DNA from 2 places in the Streptomyces sp. NPDC003036 genome. Region 1 is predicted to be linked to the other one. Evidence: predicted binding sites of a transcription regulator. Region 1 holds the regulator's gene; the other holds the start of a gene.

Region 1 (6,655 bases):
ACGCAGCTGGCGCGGCGCATCCGGCGCGGCGAGGTGCCGATGACGGACGACGACGTCCACGCCGACCGGTACCTGATCGCCGAGGACGTCCTGTCCGGGGCGGGCTTCGCCTGGTACGAGGTGTCGAACTGGGCCACCTCGGAGGCCGGGCGGTGCCTGCACAACGAGCTGTACTGGCGCGGCGCCGACTGGTGGGGCGCGGGCCCCGGCGCGCACAGCCACGTCGGCGGCGTGCGCTGGTGGAACGTCAAGCACCCCGGCGCGTACGCCGCCGCGCTGGCCGCCGGGCGGTCGCCGGGCGCGGGCCGCGAGCTCCTCTCGGAGGAGGACCGGCGGGTCGAGCGGGTGCTGCTGGAGCTGCGGCTCCGGGAGGGGTGCCCCCTGGAGCTGCTGCGACCCGCGGGCGCGCGCGCCGCCGACCGCGCGGTAAGGGACGGCCTCCTGGACCCCGGTCCTTACGCCGAGGGGCGCGCCGTGCTGACGCTGCGCGGGCGGCTGCTGGCGGACGCGGTGGTGCGGGACCTGGTGGACTGAGCTTTCCCCTACCCGCCCCTTCCCGTCACCGGGGCTTCGCCCCGGACCCCGTACGCGCTTCGCGCGTGTCCTCAAACGCCGGACGGAGATCCAGCCCCCGCTGGGTTCGGGAAGGTGCGGGGCGGGGGAGAAGCCCCGCGCAGCGGCCTACGGCGCCGTCACGAAATCGATCAGCTCCTCCACCCGCCCCAGCAGCTCCGGCTCCAGGTCCTTCCATCCCCGCACCCGCGACAGGATGTGCTGCCACGCCGCTCCCGTGTTGTCCGGCCACCCCAGGGCTCGGCACACGCCCTTCTTCCAGTCCTGGCCCCGCGGGACGGCGGGCCACGCCGGGATGCCCACCGCCGACGGCTTCACCGCCTCCCAGATGTCGATGTACGGGTGCCCCACGACCAGCGTGTGCGCGTCCGTGACCTGTGCCGCGATGCGGGACTCCTTGGAGCCCGGAACCAGGTGGTCCACCAGCACCCCGAGGCGGGCGTCCGGGCCGGGGGCGAAGTCGCGGACGATCGCGGGCAGGTCGTCGACACCCTCCAGGTACTCGACGACCACGCCCTCGATGCGCAGGTCGTCGCCCCACACCCGCTCCACGAGCTCCGCGTCGTGGCGGCCCTCCACGTAGATGCGCCCCGCCCGGGCCACGCGCGCGCGTGCGCCGGGGACGGCGATCGAGCCCGAGGCGGTACGGGTGGGCCGTACCGGAGCGGCGGCGGACGGGCGGACCAGGGTGACCGGGCGGCCCTCCAGCAGGAACCCGCGCGGGGCCAGCGGGAACACCCGCTCCTTGCCGAACCGGTCCTCCAGGGTCACCGTCCCCGCCTCGCAGCGGATCACCGCCCCGCAGAAACCGGTCCCCACCTCCTCCACCACCAGATCCGGCTCGGCGGGCACCTCCGGCACCGGGGCGGGCGGCCGCTTCCACGAGGGCGTCAGATCAGGGTCGTAACTGCGCATTCGGCAGACGCTACGACACCCCGAACCGCCGGGCCAGCTCATCGCGTTGGGCGCGTACGAAGGCGGCGTCGACCGCCGCGCCGTGCCCCGGTACGTACAGCGCGTCCTCGCCGCCCAGGTCGAGGAGCCGGTCCAGCGCGGCCGGCCAGCGCGACGGGATGGCGTCCGGTCCGGCCTGCGGGTCGCCCGACTCCTCCACGAGGTCGCCGCAGAAGACCACCTCCGGCTCGCCGGGCACCAGGAGCACCAGATCGTGGCCGGTGTGGCCGGGCCCCACGTTGGCCAGCAGCACCTGCTTCCCGCCCAGGTCGAGCGTCCACTCGCCGGTCACCAGGTGATGCGGCAGGACCAGCACGTCCACCGCCTCGACGGCCTCCCCGGCCGCCACCCCGTGGCGGATCGCGTCCGTCCGCAGATCGTCCCGTTCACGTGCCAGCAGCGTGTCGACGCCCACCGCGCCGAACACCTCCGCCCCCGCGAACGCCGCCGTCCCCAGCACATGATCGAAATGGGGGTGGCTGAGTGCGATATGCGTCACCCTCCGCCCGCCCCCGAGCAGCTTCTGGGCCTGCGCCCGGATCTCCGCGCCCTCCCGGAGCGTGGCGCCCGTGTCGAAGAGCAGCGCCGCGTCATCACCGGCCACGAGGGCGGTCGTGGCGTCCCAGACGGGCAGCCGCCGACGGCCCACTCCCTCGGCGAGCCGCTCCCATCCCAGGTCCTCCCAGTCGACGTCCATACCGCGACGCTAGCGCGGTACGGTGACCGCCGCCCTTGCTAGGGGCGTACCCCGGCGCCGTACACTGGCCGGGTGGTACCTGGCACTCGGACCCGGCGAGTGCCAATGGACACCGAGTAACCGAAGCCAGCTGGAGGTGCGCGCGATGCTCAGCGAACGCAGACTCGAGGTGCTGCGCGCCATCGTCCAGGACTACGTCGGCACCGAGGAGCCCGTCGGCTCCAAGGCGCTGACGGAGCGCCACAACCTCGGCGTCTCGCCGGCCACCGTGCGCAACGACATGGCGGTGCTGGAGGAGGAGGGCTTCATCGCCCAGCCCCACACCAGCGCGGGCCGCATCCCCACGGACAAGGGCTACCGGCTCTTCGTGGACAAGCTCGCGGGCGTCAAGCCGCTGTCGACTCCCGAGCGCCGCGCGATCCAGAACTTCCTGGACGGCGCGGTGGACCTGGACGACGTCGTCGGCCGTACGGTGCGGCTGCTGGCGCAGCTGACCCGGCAGGTCGCGGTCGTCCAGTACCCGTCCCTCACGCGCTCCACCGTGCGGCACGTGGAGCTGCTGTCGCTGGCCCCGGCCCGGTTGATGCTGGTGCTGATCACGGACACGGGCCGGGTGGAGCAGCGCATGGTGGACTGCCCCGCGCCGTTCGGCGAGCAGTCCGTGGCCGACCTGCGGGCGCGGCTGAACAGCCGTGTCGTGGGACGGCGCTTCACCGACGTGCCCCAGCTGGTGCAGGACCTCCCCGAGTCCTTCGAGGTGGAGGACCGCGGGACCGTCTCCACGGTGCTGGCCACGCTGCTGGAGACGCTGGTGGAGGAGACCGAGGAGCGGCTGATGATCGGCGGCACCGCCAATCTGACCCGCTTCGGGCACGACTTCCCGCTGACGATCCGGCCGGTGCTGGAGGCGCTGGAGGAGCAGGTGGTGCTCCTGAAGCTGCTCGGCGAGGCCAAGGACTCGGCGATGACCGTACGCATCGGGCACGAGAACGCCCATGAGGGGCTGAACTCCACGTCCGTCGTCGCGGTCGGCTACGGTTCGGGCGACGAGGCAGTCGCCAAACTCGGCGTGGTCGGACCGACCCGCATGGACTACCCCGGAACGATGGGAGCGGTACGCGCAGTGGCACGTTACGTCGGACAGATCCTGGCGGAGTCGTAGTGGCCACGGACTATTACGCCGTACTCGGCGTACGCCGCGACGCGTCCCAGGACGAGATCAAGAAGGCGTTCCGGCGGCTCGCGCGCGAGCTGCACCCGGACGTCAATCCCGATCCGAAGACGCAGGAGCGGTTCAAGGAGATCAACGCCGCCTACGAGGTGCTGTCGGACCCGCAGAAGAAGCAGGTCTACGACCTCGGCGGCGACCCCCTGTCCGCCTCCGGCGGCGCGGGCGCGGGCGCCGGCTTCGGCGCGGGCGGCTTCGGCAACTTCTCCGACATCATGGACGCCTTCTTCGGCACGGCGTCCCAGCGCGGCCCGCGCTCGCGGACCCGGCGCGGCCAGGACGCGATGATCCGGCTGGAGATCGACCTCAACGAGGCCGCCTTCGGTACGACGAAGGACATCCAGGTCGACACCGCCGTCGTCTGCACGACGTGCTCCGGTGAGGGCGCCGCGCCCGGTACGTCGGCGCAGACCTGTGACATGTGCCGCGGCCGCGGTGAGGTTTCCCAGGTGACCCGGTCCTTCCTGGGCCAGGTCATGACGTCCCGCCCGTGCCCCCAGTGCCAGGGCTTCGGCACCGTGGTGCCGACGCCGTGCCCCGAGTGCGCCGGCGACGGGCGCGTACGGTCCCGCCGTACGCTCACGGTCAAGATCCCGGCCGGTGTCGACAACGGCACCCGCATCCAGCTGGCGGGCGAGGGCGAGGTCGGCCCGGGCGGCGGCCCCGCCGGCGACCTGTACGTCGAGATCCACGAGCTGCCGCACGCGGTCTTCCAGCGGCGCGGGGACGACCTGCACTGCACGGTGACGATCCCGATGACGGCGGGCGCGCTCGGCACCAAGGTGCCGCTGGAGACGCTGGACGGGATGGAGGAGGTCGACATCCGTCCCGGTACGCAGTCGGGCCAGTCGATCCCGCTGCACGGACGCGGCGTCACGCACCTGCGCGGCGGCGGACGCGGCGACCTCATCGTGCACGTCGAGGTCCAGACGCCGTCGAAGCTCGACGCGGAGCAGGAGCGGCTGCTGCGGGAGCTGGCGAAGCTGCGGGGCGAGGAGCGGCCGACGGGCCAGTTCCAGCCGGGGCAGCAGGGACTGTTCTCGCGTCTGAAGGACGCGTTCAACGGGCGCTAACCGTAGGTGAGCCGTTGCCGAAACCGGGGGCCTCGCGCCCCCGGTTTCGGCATTCTTGAGGGGGACAGCCCCCGGAAGGCACCCCGGCGGGCCGGTGCGGGGATGCGGGGGCAGGTGGGATTCGGTGGCGGACCGGTGGCGTGACACCATGCGTGCATGTCCTCCGCACTGACCGATCTCTGCCGGTACCCGATCGTGCAGGCACCCATGGCGGGTGGTGCCTCCTGCCCGCAGCTCGTCGCCGCCGTGTCCGAGGCGGGCGGGCTCGGGTTCCTCGCCGCCGGGTACAAAACGGCCGACGGCATGTACCAGGAGGTCACACAGGTCCGGGGGATGACCTCGCGGGCCTTCGGGGTGAACCTCTTCATGCCGCAGCCCGGGCACGCCGACGCCGCCGCCGTCGACGTGTACCGGCACCAGCTGGCCGGGGAGGCCAACTGGTACGACACGCCGCTCGGCGACCCGGACGCCGGGCGTGACGACGGCTACGAGGCCAAGCTGGCGATCCTGCTCGACGACCCGGTGCCGGTGGTGTCGTTCACCTTCGGGTGCCCGACCCGCGAGACCCTCGACGCGTTCGCGCGCGTCGGGACGTACACCGTCGTGACCGTGACGTCGCCCGAGGAGGCGCAGGCCGCGCAGTACGCGGGCGCCGACGCCGTCTGCGTCCAGGGCGTGGAAGCCGGCGGACACCAGGGGACGCACCGCGACGATCCGGAGACGGACGCGTGCGGGACCGGGCTGCTCGCGCTGATCGCGCAGGTCCGCGAGGCCGTGCAGATACCGATGATCGCCGCCGGCGGGCTGATGCGCGGCAGCCAGATCGCGGCCGTCCTCGCGGCGGGCGCGTCCGCCGCGCAGCTCGGCACGGCGTTCCTGGTCTGCCCCGAGTCGGGCGCGAACGCCCTGCACAAGCAGGCCATGACGAACCCGCTGTTCACCCGCACCGAGCTGACCCGGGCCTTCTCGGGGCGGCCCGCGCGCGGGCTGGTGAACCGGTTCATGCGGGAGCACGGGCCGTACGCCCCGGCCGCGTACCCCGAGGTGCACCACCTGACCAGCGGCCTGCGCAAGGCCGCGGCCGCCGCCGGCGACCCGCAGGGCATGGCGCTGTGGGCGGGCCAGGGCCACCGGCTCGCCCGCGAGCTGCCCGCCGCCCAGCTGGTCGAGGTGCTCAACACCGAGCTCCAGGCCGCGGCGGCCATGCTCGCGCTGCGGGGGCCCGCATGACCGCGCCCGTCTTCGTCGTCGAGCACCTGGACCGGACCACCGGCGGGACGGTGACCCTCGACGGGCCCGAGGGGCGGCACGCCGTCTCCGTACGGCGCCTGCGCGTCGGCGAGGAGATCGTCCTGACCGACGGCGCCGGTACCGGCGTGTACGGCACCGTCGCCGCCGTCGAGGGCAAGGACCGCCTCGACGTGGCGGTGAGCGAGGTACGGGCCGAGCCCGAGCCGAGCCCTCGGATCACCGTCGTACAGGCCCTGCCCAAGGGCGACCGCGGCGAGCTCGCCGTCGAAACCATGACCGAGACCGGCGTCGACGCGATCGTCCCGTGGGCCGCGTCCCGCTGCATCACCCAGTGGAAGGGCGAGCGGGGCGCCAAGTCCCTCGCCAAGTGGCGCGCCACCGCCCGGGAGGCCGGCAAGCAGTCGCGCCGCCTGCGCTTCCCGGAGGTGGCCGAAGCCGCGTCGACCAAGCAGGTCGCGCAGCTGCTCGCCGCCGCCGCCTTCGCGGCCGTCCTGCACGAGGAGGGCGCCGAGCCGCTGGCCACCGCGGAACTGCCCGCGACCGGCGAGATCGTCCTCGTGGTCGGACCCGAGGGCGGTGTGTCGCCCGACGAGCTGGCCGCCTTCGCGGAGGCGGGGGCGCGGCCGTACCGGCTGGGGCGCAGCGTGCTGCGCACCTCCACCGCGGGGACGGCCGCCACGGCGCTGCTCCTGGGGAGGACCGGCCGCTGGTCGTGATCGTCGCGGATAAGCTGCGTCCGTAGTGACGATCCGATAGTGATGATCCGATGGTGACGATCCGATTCGAGAAGGGGCCGGAGCATGGCCGGAGAGCCGCAGAGCGACTGTCTGTTCTGCAAGATCGTGTCGGGGGAGGTCCCGGCCACGATCGTGCGTGAGA
Region 2 (6,655 bases), on a different contig from region 1:
GGAGCCACCACCGGAGACGATGCCCTCCTCGACCGCGGCGCGGGTCGCGGAGATGGCGTCCTCCAGACGGTGCTTGCGCTCCTTCAGCTCCACCTCGGTGGCGGCGCCGACGCGGATGACGCACACGCCGCCGGCCAGCTTCGCGAGGCGCTCCTGGAGCTTCTCGCGGTCCCAGTCGGAGTCGGTGCTCTCGATCTCGGCCTTGATCTGCGCCACGCGGCCGGTGACGTCCTCGGACTTGCCGCCACCGTCGACGATGGTGGTGTCGTCCTTGGTGACGGTCACGCGGCGCGCGGTGCCGAGCACGTCCAGGCCGACCTGGTCGAGCTTGAGGCCGACCTCCTCGGCGACGACGGTGGCGCCGGTGAGGGCGGCCATGTCGCCGAGCATCGCCTTGCGGCGGTCACCGAAGCCGGGGGCCTTGACCGCGACCGCGTTGAAGGTGCCGCGGATCTTGTTGACGACCAGCGTGGACAGGGCCTCGCCCTCGACGTCCTCGGCGATGATCAGCAGCGGCTTGGAGGAGCCGGCCTGGATGATCTTCTCGAGGAGCGGCAGCAGGTCGGCGATCGCGGAGATCTTGCCCTGGTGGATCAGGATGTACGGGTCGTCGAGGACGGCCTCCATGCGCTCCTGGTCGGTCACCATGTACGGGGACAGGTAGCCCTTGTCGAAGGCCATGCCCTCGGTGAAGTCGAGCTCCAGGCCGAAGGTGTTGGACTCCTCGACGGTGATGACACCGTCCTTGCCGACCTTGTCCATCGCCTCGGCGATGAGCTCGCCGACCTGCTGGTCCTGCGCGGAGAGCGCGGCCACGGCGGCGATGTCGGCCTTGTCGTCGATCGGGCGCGCGGTGGCGAGCAGCTCGTCGGAGACGGCCTTGACCGCGGCGTCGATGCCCTTCTTCAGGGCGGCCGGGGAGGCGCCGGCGGCGACGTTGCGCAGGCCCTCGCGGACCAGTGCCTGGGCCAGCACGGTGGCGGTGGTGGTGCCGTCACCCGCGATGTCGTTGGTCTTGGTCGCCACCTCCTTCACCAGCTGGGCACCGAGGTTCTCGTACGGGTCGTCGAGCTCGACCTCGCGGGCGATCGTGACACCGTCGTTGGTGATGGTGGGCGCGCCGAACTTCTTGTCGATGACGACGTTGCGGCCCTTGGGGCCGATGGTCACCTTGACGGTGTCAGCGAGCTTGTTGACGCCACGCTCGAGGGCGCGACGGGCGTCCTCGTCGAACTTCAGGATCTTCGCCATGGGCTGAGTCAGTCCTCTCGAACGAACCGCGCCCCTTGTCGCCCGGCACTGTGAAGTCAGTGGGGCGGCCAGGGGCGCAGCTCAAAGCATCTCTGCTTCGGGTGAAGCGGGGTGAATTACTTCTCGACGATCGCGAGCACGTCGCGAGCCGAGAGGACGAGGTACTCCTCGTTGTTGTACTTCACCTCGGTGCCGCCGTACTTGCTGTACAGCACGATGTCGCCGGTCTTGACGTCGAGCGGCAGACGCTCGCCGTTCTCGAAGCGGCCCGGGCCCACCGCGAGGACGACGCCCTCCTGGGGCTTCTCCTTCGCGGTGTCCGGGATGACCAGGCCAGAGGCCGTGGTCTGCTCGGCGTCGAGCGGCTGGACCACGACACGGTCCTCGAGCGGCTTGATGGCAACCTTGGAGCTGGTGGTCGTCACGATCCGACCTCCCCCTTCGGAGATCTCACGGGGTTAACTGTCTGAGGTGGCGACCAGGTGGATCCGTCGTCGCGGGTGCCGGACCTGCCCGTCGCTGTGTTGGCACTCTCCGGTGGGGAGTGCCAGAGCCGAGACTATGACCGCGGTTAGCACTCGGTCAAGCGGAGTGCCAATTCACGACGGCGCGGCGTTTTCCGTACGCCCTCGGACGGGTGTGGTCGACGGTCATACGTAGTCCTCGAGCTTCGCGACGGCGTAGCCCTTCGCCGTCACGACGTTCATGACGTACCGGATCATGTCCGGCATGCTGCCCTTCCAGTCCTCCCGGCCCCGGAAGTGCGTGAGGATGATGTCGCCGGGGTGCAGGTCCCGGTCCCACTCGCGCCACTCCATGTGGTCGGGGAACGCCTCGGCCGACCACAGGGGCACGGCCTTGACGCCGCAGGACCGGGCGGCGCGCAGGGTGTCGGCGTTGTAGTTGCCGTACGGCGGGCGGAAGAGCGGCGGGCGCTTGCCGTAGCGCTTCTCGATGACGTCCTGCTGGCCGCAGATCTCGCGCTTCTGCTCCGCGTAGGAGAGGGCGGGCATGTAGCGGTGGTTGAGGGTGTGGTTGTGCAGGGCGACGCCGGTCCTCTGCATCTTCGTGAAGTAGCCGTAGTCCTCCCTGACCAGGTAGTCGCTGAGGAACGCGCTGTACGGGATGTCGAGTTCGTCCATCATCCGCACCAGCTCGGGGTCCTTCTCGGCGCCGTCGTCGATGGTGAGGAACACGATCCGCTCCTTGGTGGGGACGGTCGTGAAGACGGGCGGCAGGGTGGGGTCGCCCACGCCGAAGCCCTTACGGAAGGTGATCTTCGGCTTCTCGGCGGCCGTGGGCGGCGGGGGAGCGGCCAGCGGCGTGAGCTTCAGCCCCCACTTGCGGGCGGCGACGGCGCGGGCGGCCTGCGCGCGCTTGACCCTCTCGACGTACGCGGCCAGCGCGCCCGCCGGACCGGCGGCCGCGGCGGCGCCGCCCTGCCGCGGCTCGGGCTGCTTGCCGGCGGGGGCGACGTCCCGCCCGGAGCCGGCGTCACCGCAGGCGGCGAGTGCGGCGAGGAGGAGAGCGGCGAGCACGGCGGCGGCGCGGCGGGGCCGCCTCCCCCTCGCGACCGATGGCATTTGTTCTGTTTGTCGTACTAGCTGCATGGCGCCGCATCCTGTCAGCGCCGTGCCCCGCCGCCCGGGCGACACCGCCGCCCCGCGCGCACCATCGCCCACCTGGCCCACAATGGGGCGGGTGACCGATCTCGCCGCCTTCTCCGCGCTCCTCACCGACGAGGGCCAGGCCCTGCTGGCCGCCCTGCGCGACTACGACCCGTCCCAGGAGCTCGCCGTCGCCTCCCGGCTGCGCCGGGACCACCCCGCCGACCTGGTCACGGCGGCGCTCGCGCAGGCCCGGCTGCGGCAGCGGGCGGTGGCGAAGTTCGGCGCGTCGGACGCGTACCGGATGTACTTCACGCCGAACGGCGTCGAGCAGTCGACACGGGCATCCGTCGGCGCCCACCGCGCGGCGCGCTTCCGGGAGCTGGGCGTACGCGGCGTCGCGGACCTGTGCTGCGGCATCGGCGGCGACGCGATCGCGCTGGCCCGCGCCGGGATCCGGGTCCTGGCCGTCGACCGGGACCCGCTGACCGCCGAGACCGCCCGCGCGAACGCCGAGGCGCTGGACCTGGCCGACCTGATCGAGGTGCGCTGCGCGGACGTCACGGAGGTCGACACCTCCGCGTACGACGCGGTCTTCGTGGACCCGGCCCGGCGCGGCGGCCGGGGCCGCGTGTTCGACCCCGAGGCGTACTCGCCGCCCCTGTCCTGGGCCGTCGGCACGGCGCTCGAGGCGCCGCGCGCCGCGCTGAAGATCGCCCCCGGCATCCCGCACGAGACGGTGCCGCCGGAGGCCGAGGCGGAGTGGATCTCGGACGGCGGCGACGTGAAGGAGGCCGTCCTCTGGTTCGGCACCCGCCCCGGCGCGGTCACCGCCACGCTCCTCCCGGGCCCCCACACCCTCACCGGCCGCGGCCTGCCCAACCCGCCGGTCCGCGAGGTCGGCCGCTACCTGTACGAGCCCGACGGCGCGGTCATCCGCGCCCACCTGGTCGCGGAGGTCGCCGAGGAGCTCGGCGGCGGGCTGCTCGACGAGACGATCGCCTACATCACGGCGGACGAGCTGCGCCCGACGCCGTACGCCACCGCGTACGAGATCACCGACCGGCTCCCCTTCAACGTCAAGAAGCTCAAGTCCCTCCTGCGCGAACGGGAGGTGGGCAACCTGACGGTCAAGAAGCGCGGCTCGGCGGTCGAACCGGAGGAGCTCCGCCGCAAGCTGAAGCCGAAGGGCCCGAACGCGGCGACGGTCTTCCTGACCCGGGTCGCTGGAGCGCCGACGATGCTGATCGGCCGCCCCGCGTAAGCCGCTTCACCGCACGGGCTCCGGGCGGCGCGCCCCGAGCCGTACCGCCCAGCGGTAGTGGCCCACCGCCTTGGTCACGGCGATCAGGCCGTGCACCCACAGGATGAGGCCGACGCCCATGAGGGCGGCGACCTCGGCGTACGTCGTGGTGCCCGGGCGGGCCGAGGCGGGGACCGCGAAGGAGAGCCACAGGCCCGGGGCGCACAGCGCGAAGGCGAGCAGGAACCAGATCAGGCTCAGCACCGGCACCCGGAAGGCGGCGTCGCGCGGCGGGTCGGTGTCCAAGGACGCCCACTGGACGAGCAGTTCGCGCGCCGCGCGGTCCCGGCGGACGGCGAAGGCCACGGCGAAGAGCGCCGGGATCACGACGGCGAGGCCCACGCAGACGCCGAGGGCGCCCGCCACCGCCGTGAGCGGGTCCACCACGCCGTCGTCCAGCGACATCAGGGATCCGCCGACGGCCAGCCAGCCCGCCTGCAGGGCCACCAGCGTCAGCAGGAACAGCACCAGCCGCCTGCCGCCCAGGATGCGCCACGTCAGCTCCCCCATGGCCCGGTTCCGGTCGGCGAGCAGCGCCTCGCGGTGGGGCCAGGTGCGCAGGTGCGCGGGCGGAGGGGGCGGGGGCAAGGGGCGGCGTGGAGACATGCTCCGAGGCTAGCGACCGTGCGCGCGCCGCCCCCGGGCCCCCGGGTCAGACGTAGTCCTCCAGGCGGGCCACCGTGAAGCCCTGCTCCTGGATGCGGCGCAGCATGTTCGCCGTCATCTCGGTCATCGAGGTGCCCTTGAGGTCCTGCGGGCCGCGGAAGTGGGCGAGGACGATGTCGCCGGGGTGGAGCTTCCGGTCGCCGCGCTGGTACTGCATGTTGGTGATCTGCATCGACTCGCGCCACAGCACGATGGCCTCGACGCCGCACCGCGCGGCGGCCGCGCGGGTGTCCTCGTTCCAGTTGCCGTAGGGCGGGCGGAAGAGCCGCGGGGCGGTGCCGTAGGTCCGCTTGAGCTGCTCCTGCTGGCCGCAGATCTCGCGCTGCTGGGCGGCGGCGCCGAGGGTGCGGAGGTTGGGGTGGGTGAGCGTGTGGTTGGCGACGCCCGTGCCGCCGCCGAGGTCGCGCAGACGCGTGAAGTACGCGTAGTCGTCGCGTATGGCCGCGTCCGTCAGGAACATCGTGAAGGGGACCTTCAGCTCCCGCATCATCTCGACGAACTCGGGGTCCTTCTCGGCACCGTCGTCGAAGGTGAGGAAGACGACCTTGTCGGTGGTCGGTATCTCGCTGATGACGGGTACGGGGCCGCCCGCGCCCGTCCGCACCGGCTTGACCTTCGGCGGGGCCGGCGGCGCCGGGAAGGGCTTCAGGCCCCACTTCGCGTACGCGGCCGAGGCGTCCGGAGCCTGGCGCGGCGGCGCGGCGGCGGTCGTGCTCGGCGCCGGTCCCGGCTCCGGGTTCCCCGCGGAGCCGGAACCGGAGCCGGAACCCGACGCCGTACAGCCCGATATGAGCAGCGCCGCGGCCAACGCCGCCGCGCGCGCGATGTACTTCCCCACCCTGGAACCTCACGTCCGAACACCTGATCGTCAGCTGCGTCCTGCTTGATGGCTGAATCAGGCCGGAGGTTCCGTCAGGCCGTGACCGTGTCGGTCCGTGACCGTGTCAGTCCGTCCCGTGGGACGCGAACCGCCAGCGGTGCACCGGCCGCGTCACCAGGTCCGTCGGCGGCTCGGGCAGTTCGGGCAGGTCCGCGTCGTACGGCGCGTCCCACCACGTCAGGACGAGGACCCGGTCGCCCGGCGCCGTGAAGGTCTCCCGGCGCCGCGGTACGGCGGCGAGCTCGGCCGCCCGCGCCCACGCCAGCAGCTCCGGGCCGCGTCCCTCGGCGGCGCGGGCCTCCCACATGAGGGTGACCGCGGTCATGAGTAGAGGTTGTCCTTGCTGATCTCGTGGACGTGGTCATGGCTGTGGCCGTTCCCGGGCACGTGGGGCTCGGTCACCGGCAGGGAGGAGTCCGCGGGCAGCTCCAGGTCGGAGGCCGGCCGGTTGCGGGCGACCATCTCGGCGCCGAGCGCCGCGACCATCGCGCCGTTGTCCGTGCACAGGCCCGGCCGGGGCACGCGCAGCCGGATGCCGGCCCGCTCGCACCGCTCCTCGGCCAGCGCGCGCAGCCGCGAGTTGGCCGCCACACCGCCGCCGATCATCAGGTGGTCGACGCCCTCGTCCTTGCAGGCACGTACGGCCTTGCGGGTCAGGACGTCGACGACGGCCTCCTGGAACGACGCCGCCACGTCCCGGACCGGCACCTCCTCGCCCGCGGCGCGCTTGGCCTCGATCCAGCGGGCCACCGCCGTCTTCAGGCCCGAGAAGGAGAAGTCGTACGCCGGGTCGCGCGGCCCGCTCAGGCCGCGCGGGAACGCGATCGCCGTCGGGTCGCCCTCCTTCGCCAGCCGGTCGATCACCGGCCCGCCCGGGAAGCCGAGGTCCAGCACGCGCGCGATCTTGTCGAACGCCTCGCCCGCCGCGTCGTCGATCGTCGCGCCCAT

What was found. Region 1 encodes HrcA, which represses chaperone genes, less so after heat shock. Its sites were predicted from a motif close to TTNGCACTCNGNNNNNCNGAGTGCNAA; they were not measured.
Region 2: a site for HrcA is predicted at 1,823-1,849, ahead of groES (co-chaperone GroES). Genes of this name have one in related genera too.

Annotation. Positions count from the first base shown of each region.
Region 1 is NZ_JBEXNO010000007.1:135,863-142,517, reverse strand. It holds gene hemW (radical SAM family heme chaperone HemW) at 1-534, shown strand, start outside; gene ABZX67_RS07685 (DUF3097 domain-containing protein) at 682-1,488, opposite strand; gene ABZX67_RS07680 (MBL fold metallo-hydrolase) at 1,499-2,224, opposite strand; gene hrcA (heat-inducible transcriptional repressor HrcA) at 2,370-3,386, shown strand; gene dnaJ (molecular chaperone DnaJ) at 3,386-4,525, shown strand; gene ABZX67_RS07665 (nitronate monooxygenase) at 4,682-5,755, shown strand; gene ABZX67_RS07660 (16S rRNA (uracil(1498)-N(3))-methyltransferase) at 5,752-6,492, shown strand; gene ABZX67_RS07655 (histidine triad nucleotide-binding protein) at 6,577-6,655, shown strand, end outside.
Region 2 is NZ_JBEXNO010000003.1:239,652-246,306, reverse strand. It holds gene groL (chaperonin GroEL) at 1-1,251, opposite strand, end outside; gene groES (co-chaperone GroES) at 1,368-1,676, opposite strand; gene ABZX67_RS04060 (polysaccharide deacetylase family protein) at 1,902-2,834, opposite strand; gene ABZX67_RS04055 (methyltransferase domain-containing protein) at 2,944-4,122, shown strand; gene ABZX67_RS04050 (hypothetical protein) at 4,129-4,767, opposite strand; gene ABZX67_RS04045 (polysaccharide deacetylase family protein) at 4,814-5,665, opposite strand; gene ABZX67_RS04040 (hypothetical protein) at 5,772-6,032, opposite strand; gene tsaD (tRNA (adenosine(37)-N6)-threonylcarbamoyltransferase complex transferase subunit TsaD) at 6,029-6,655, opposite strand, start outside.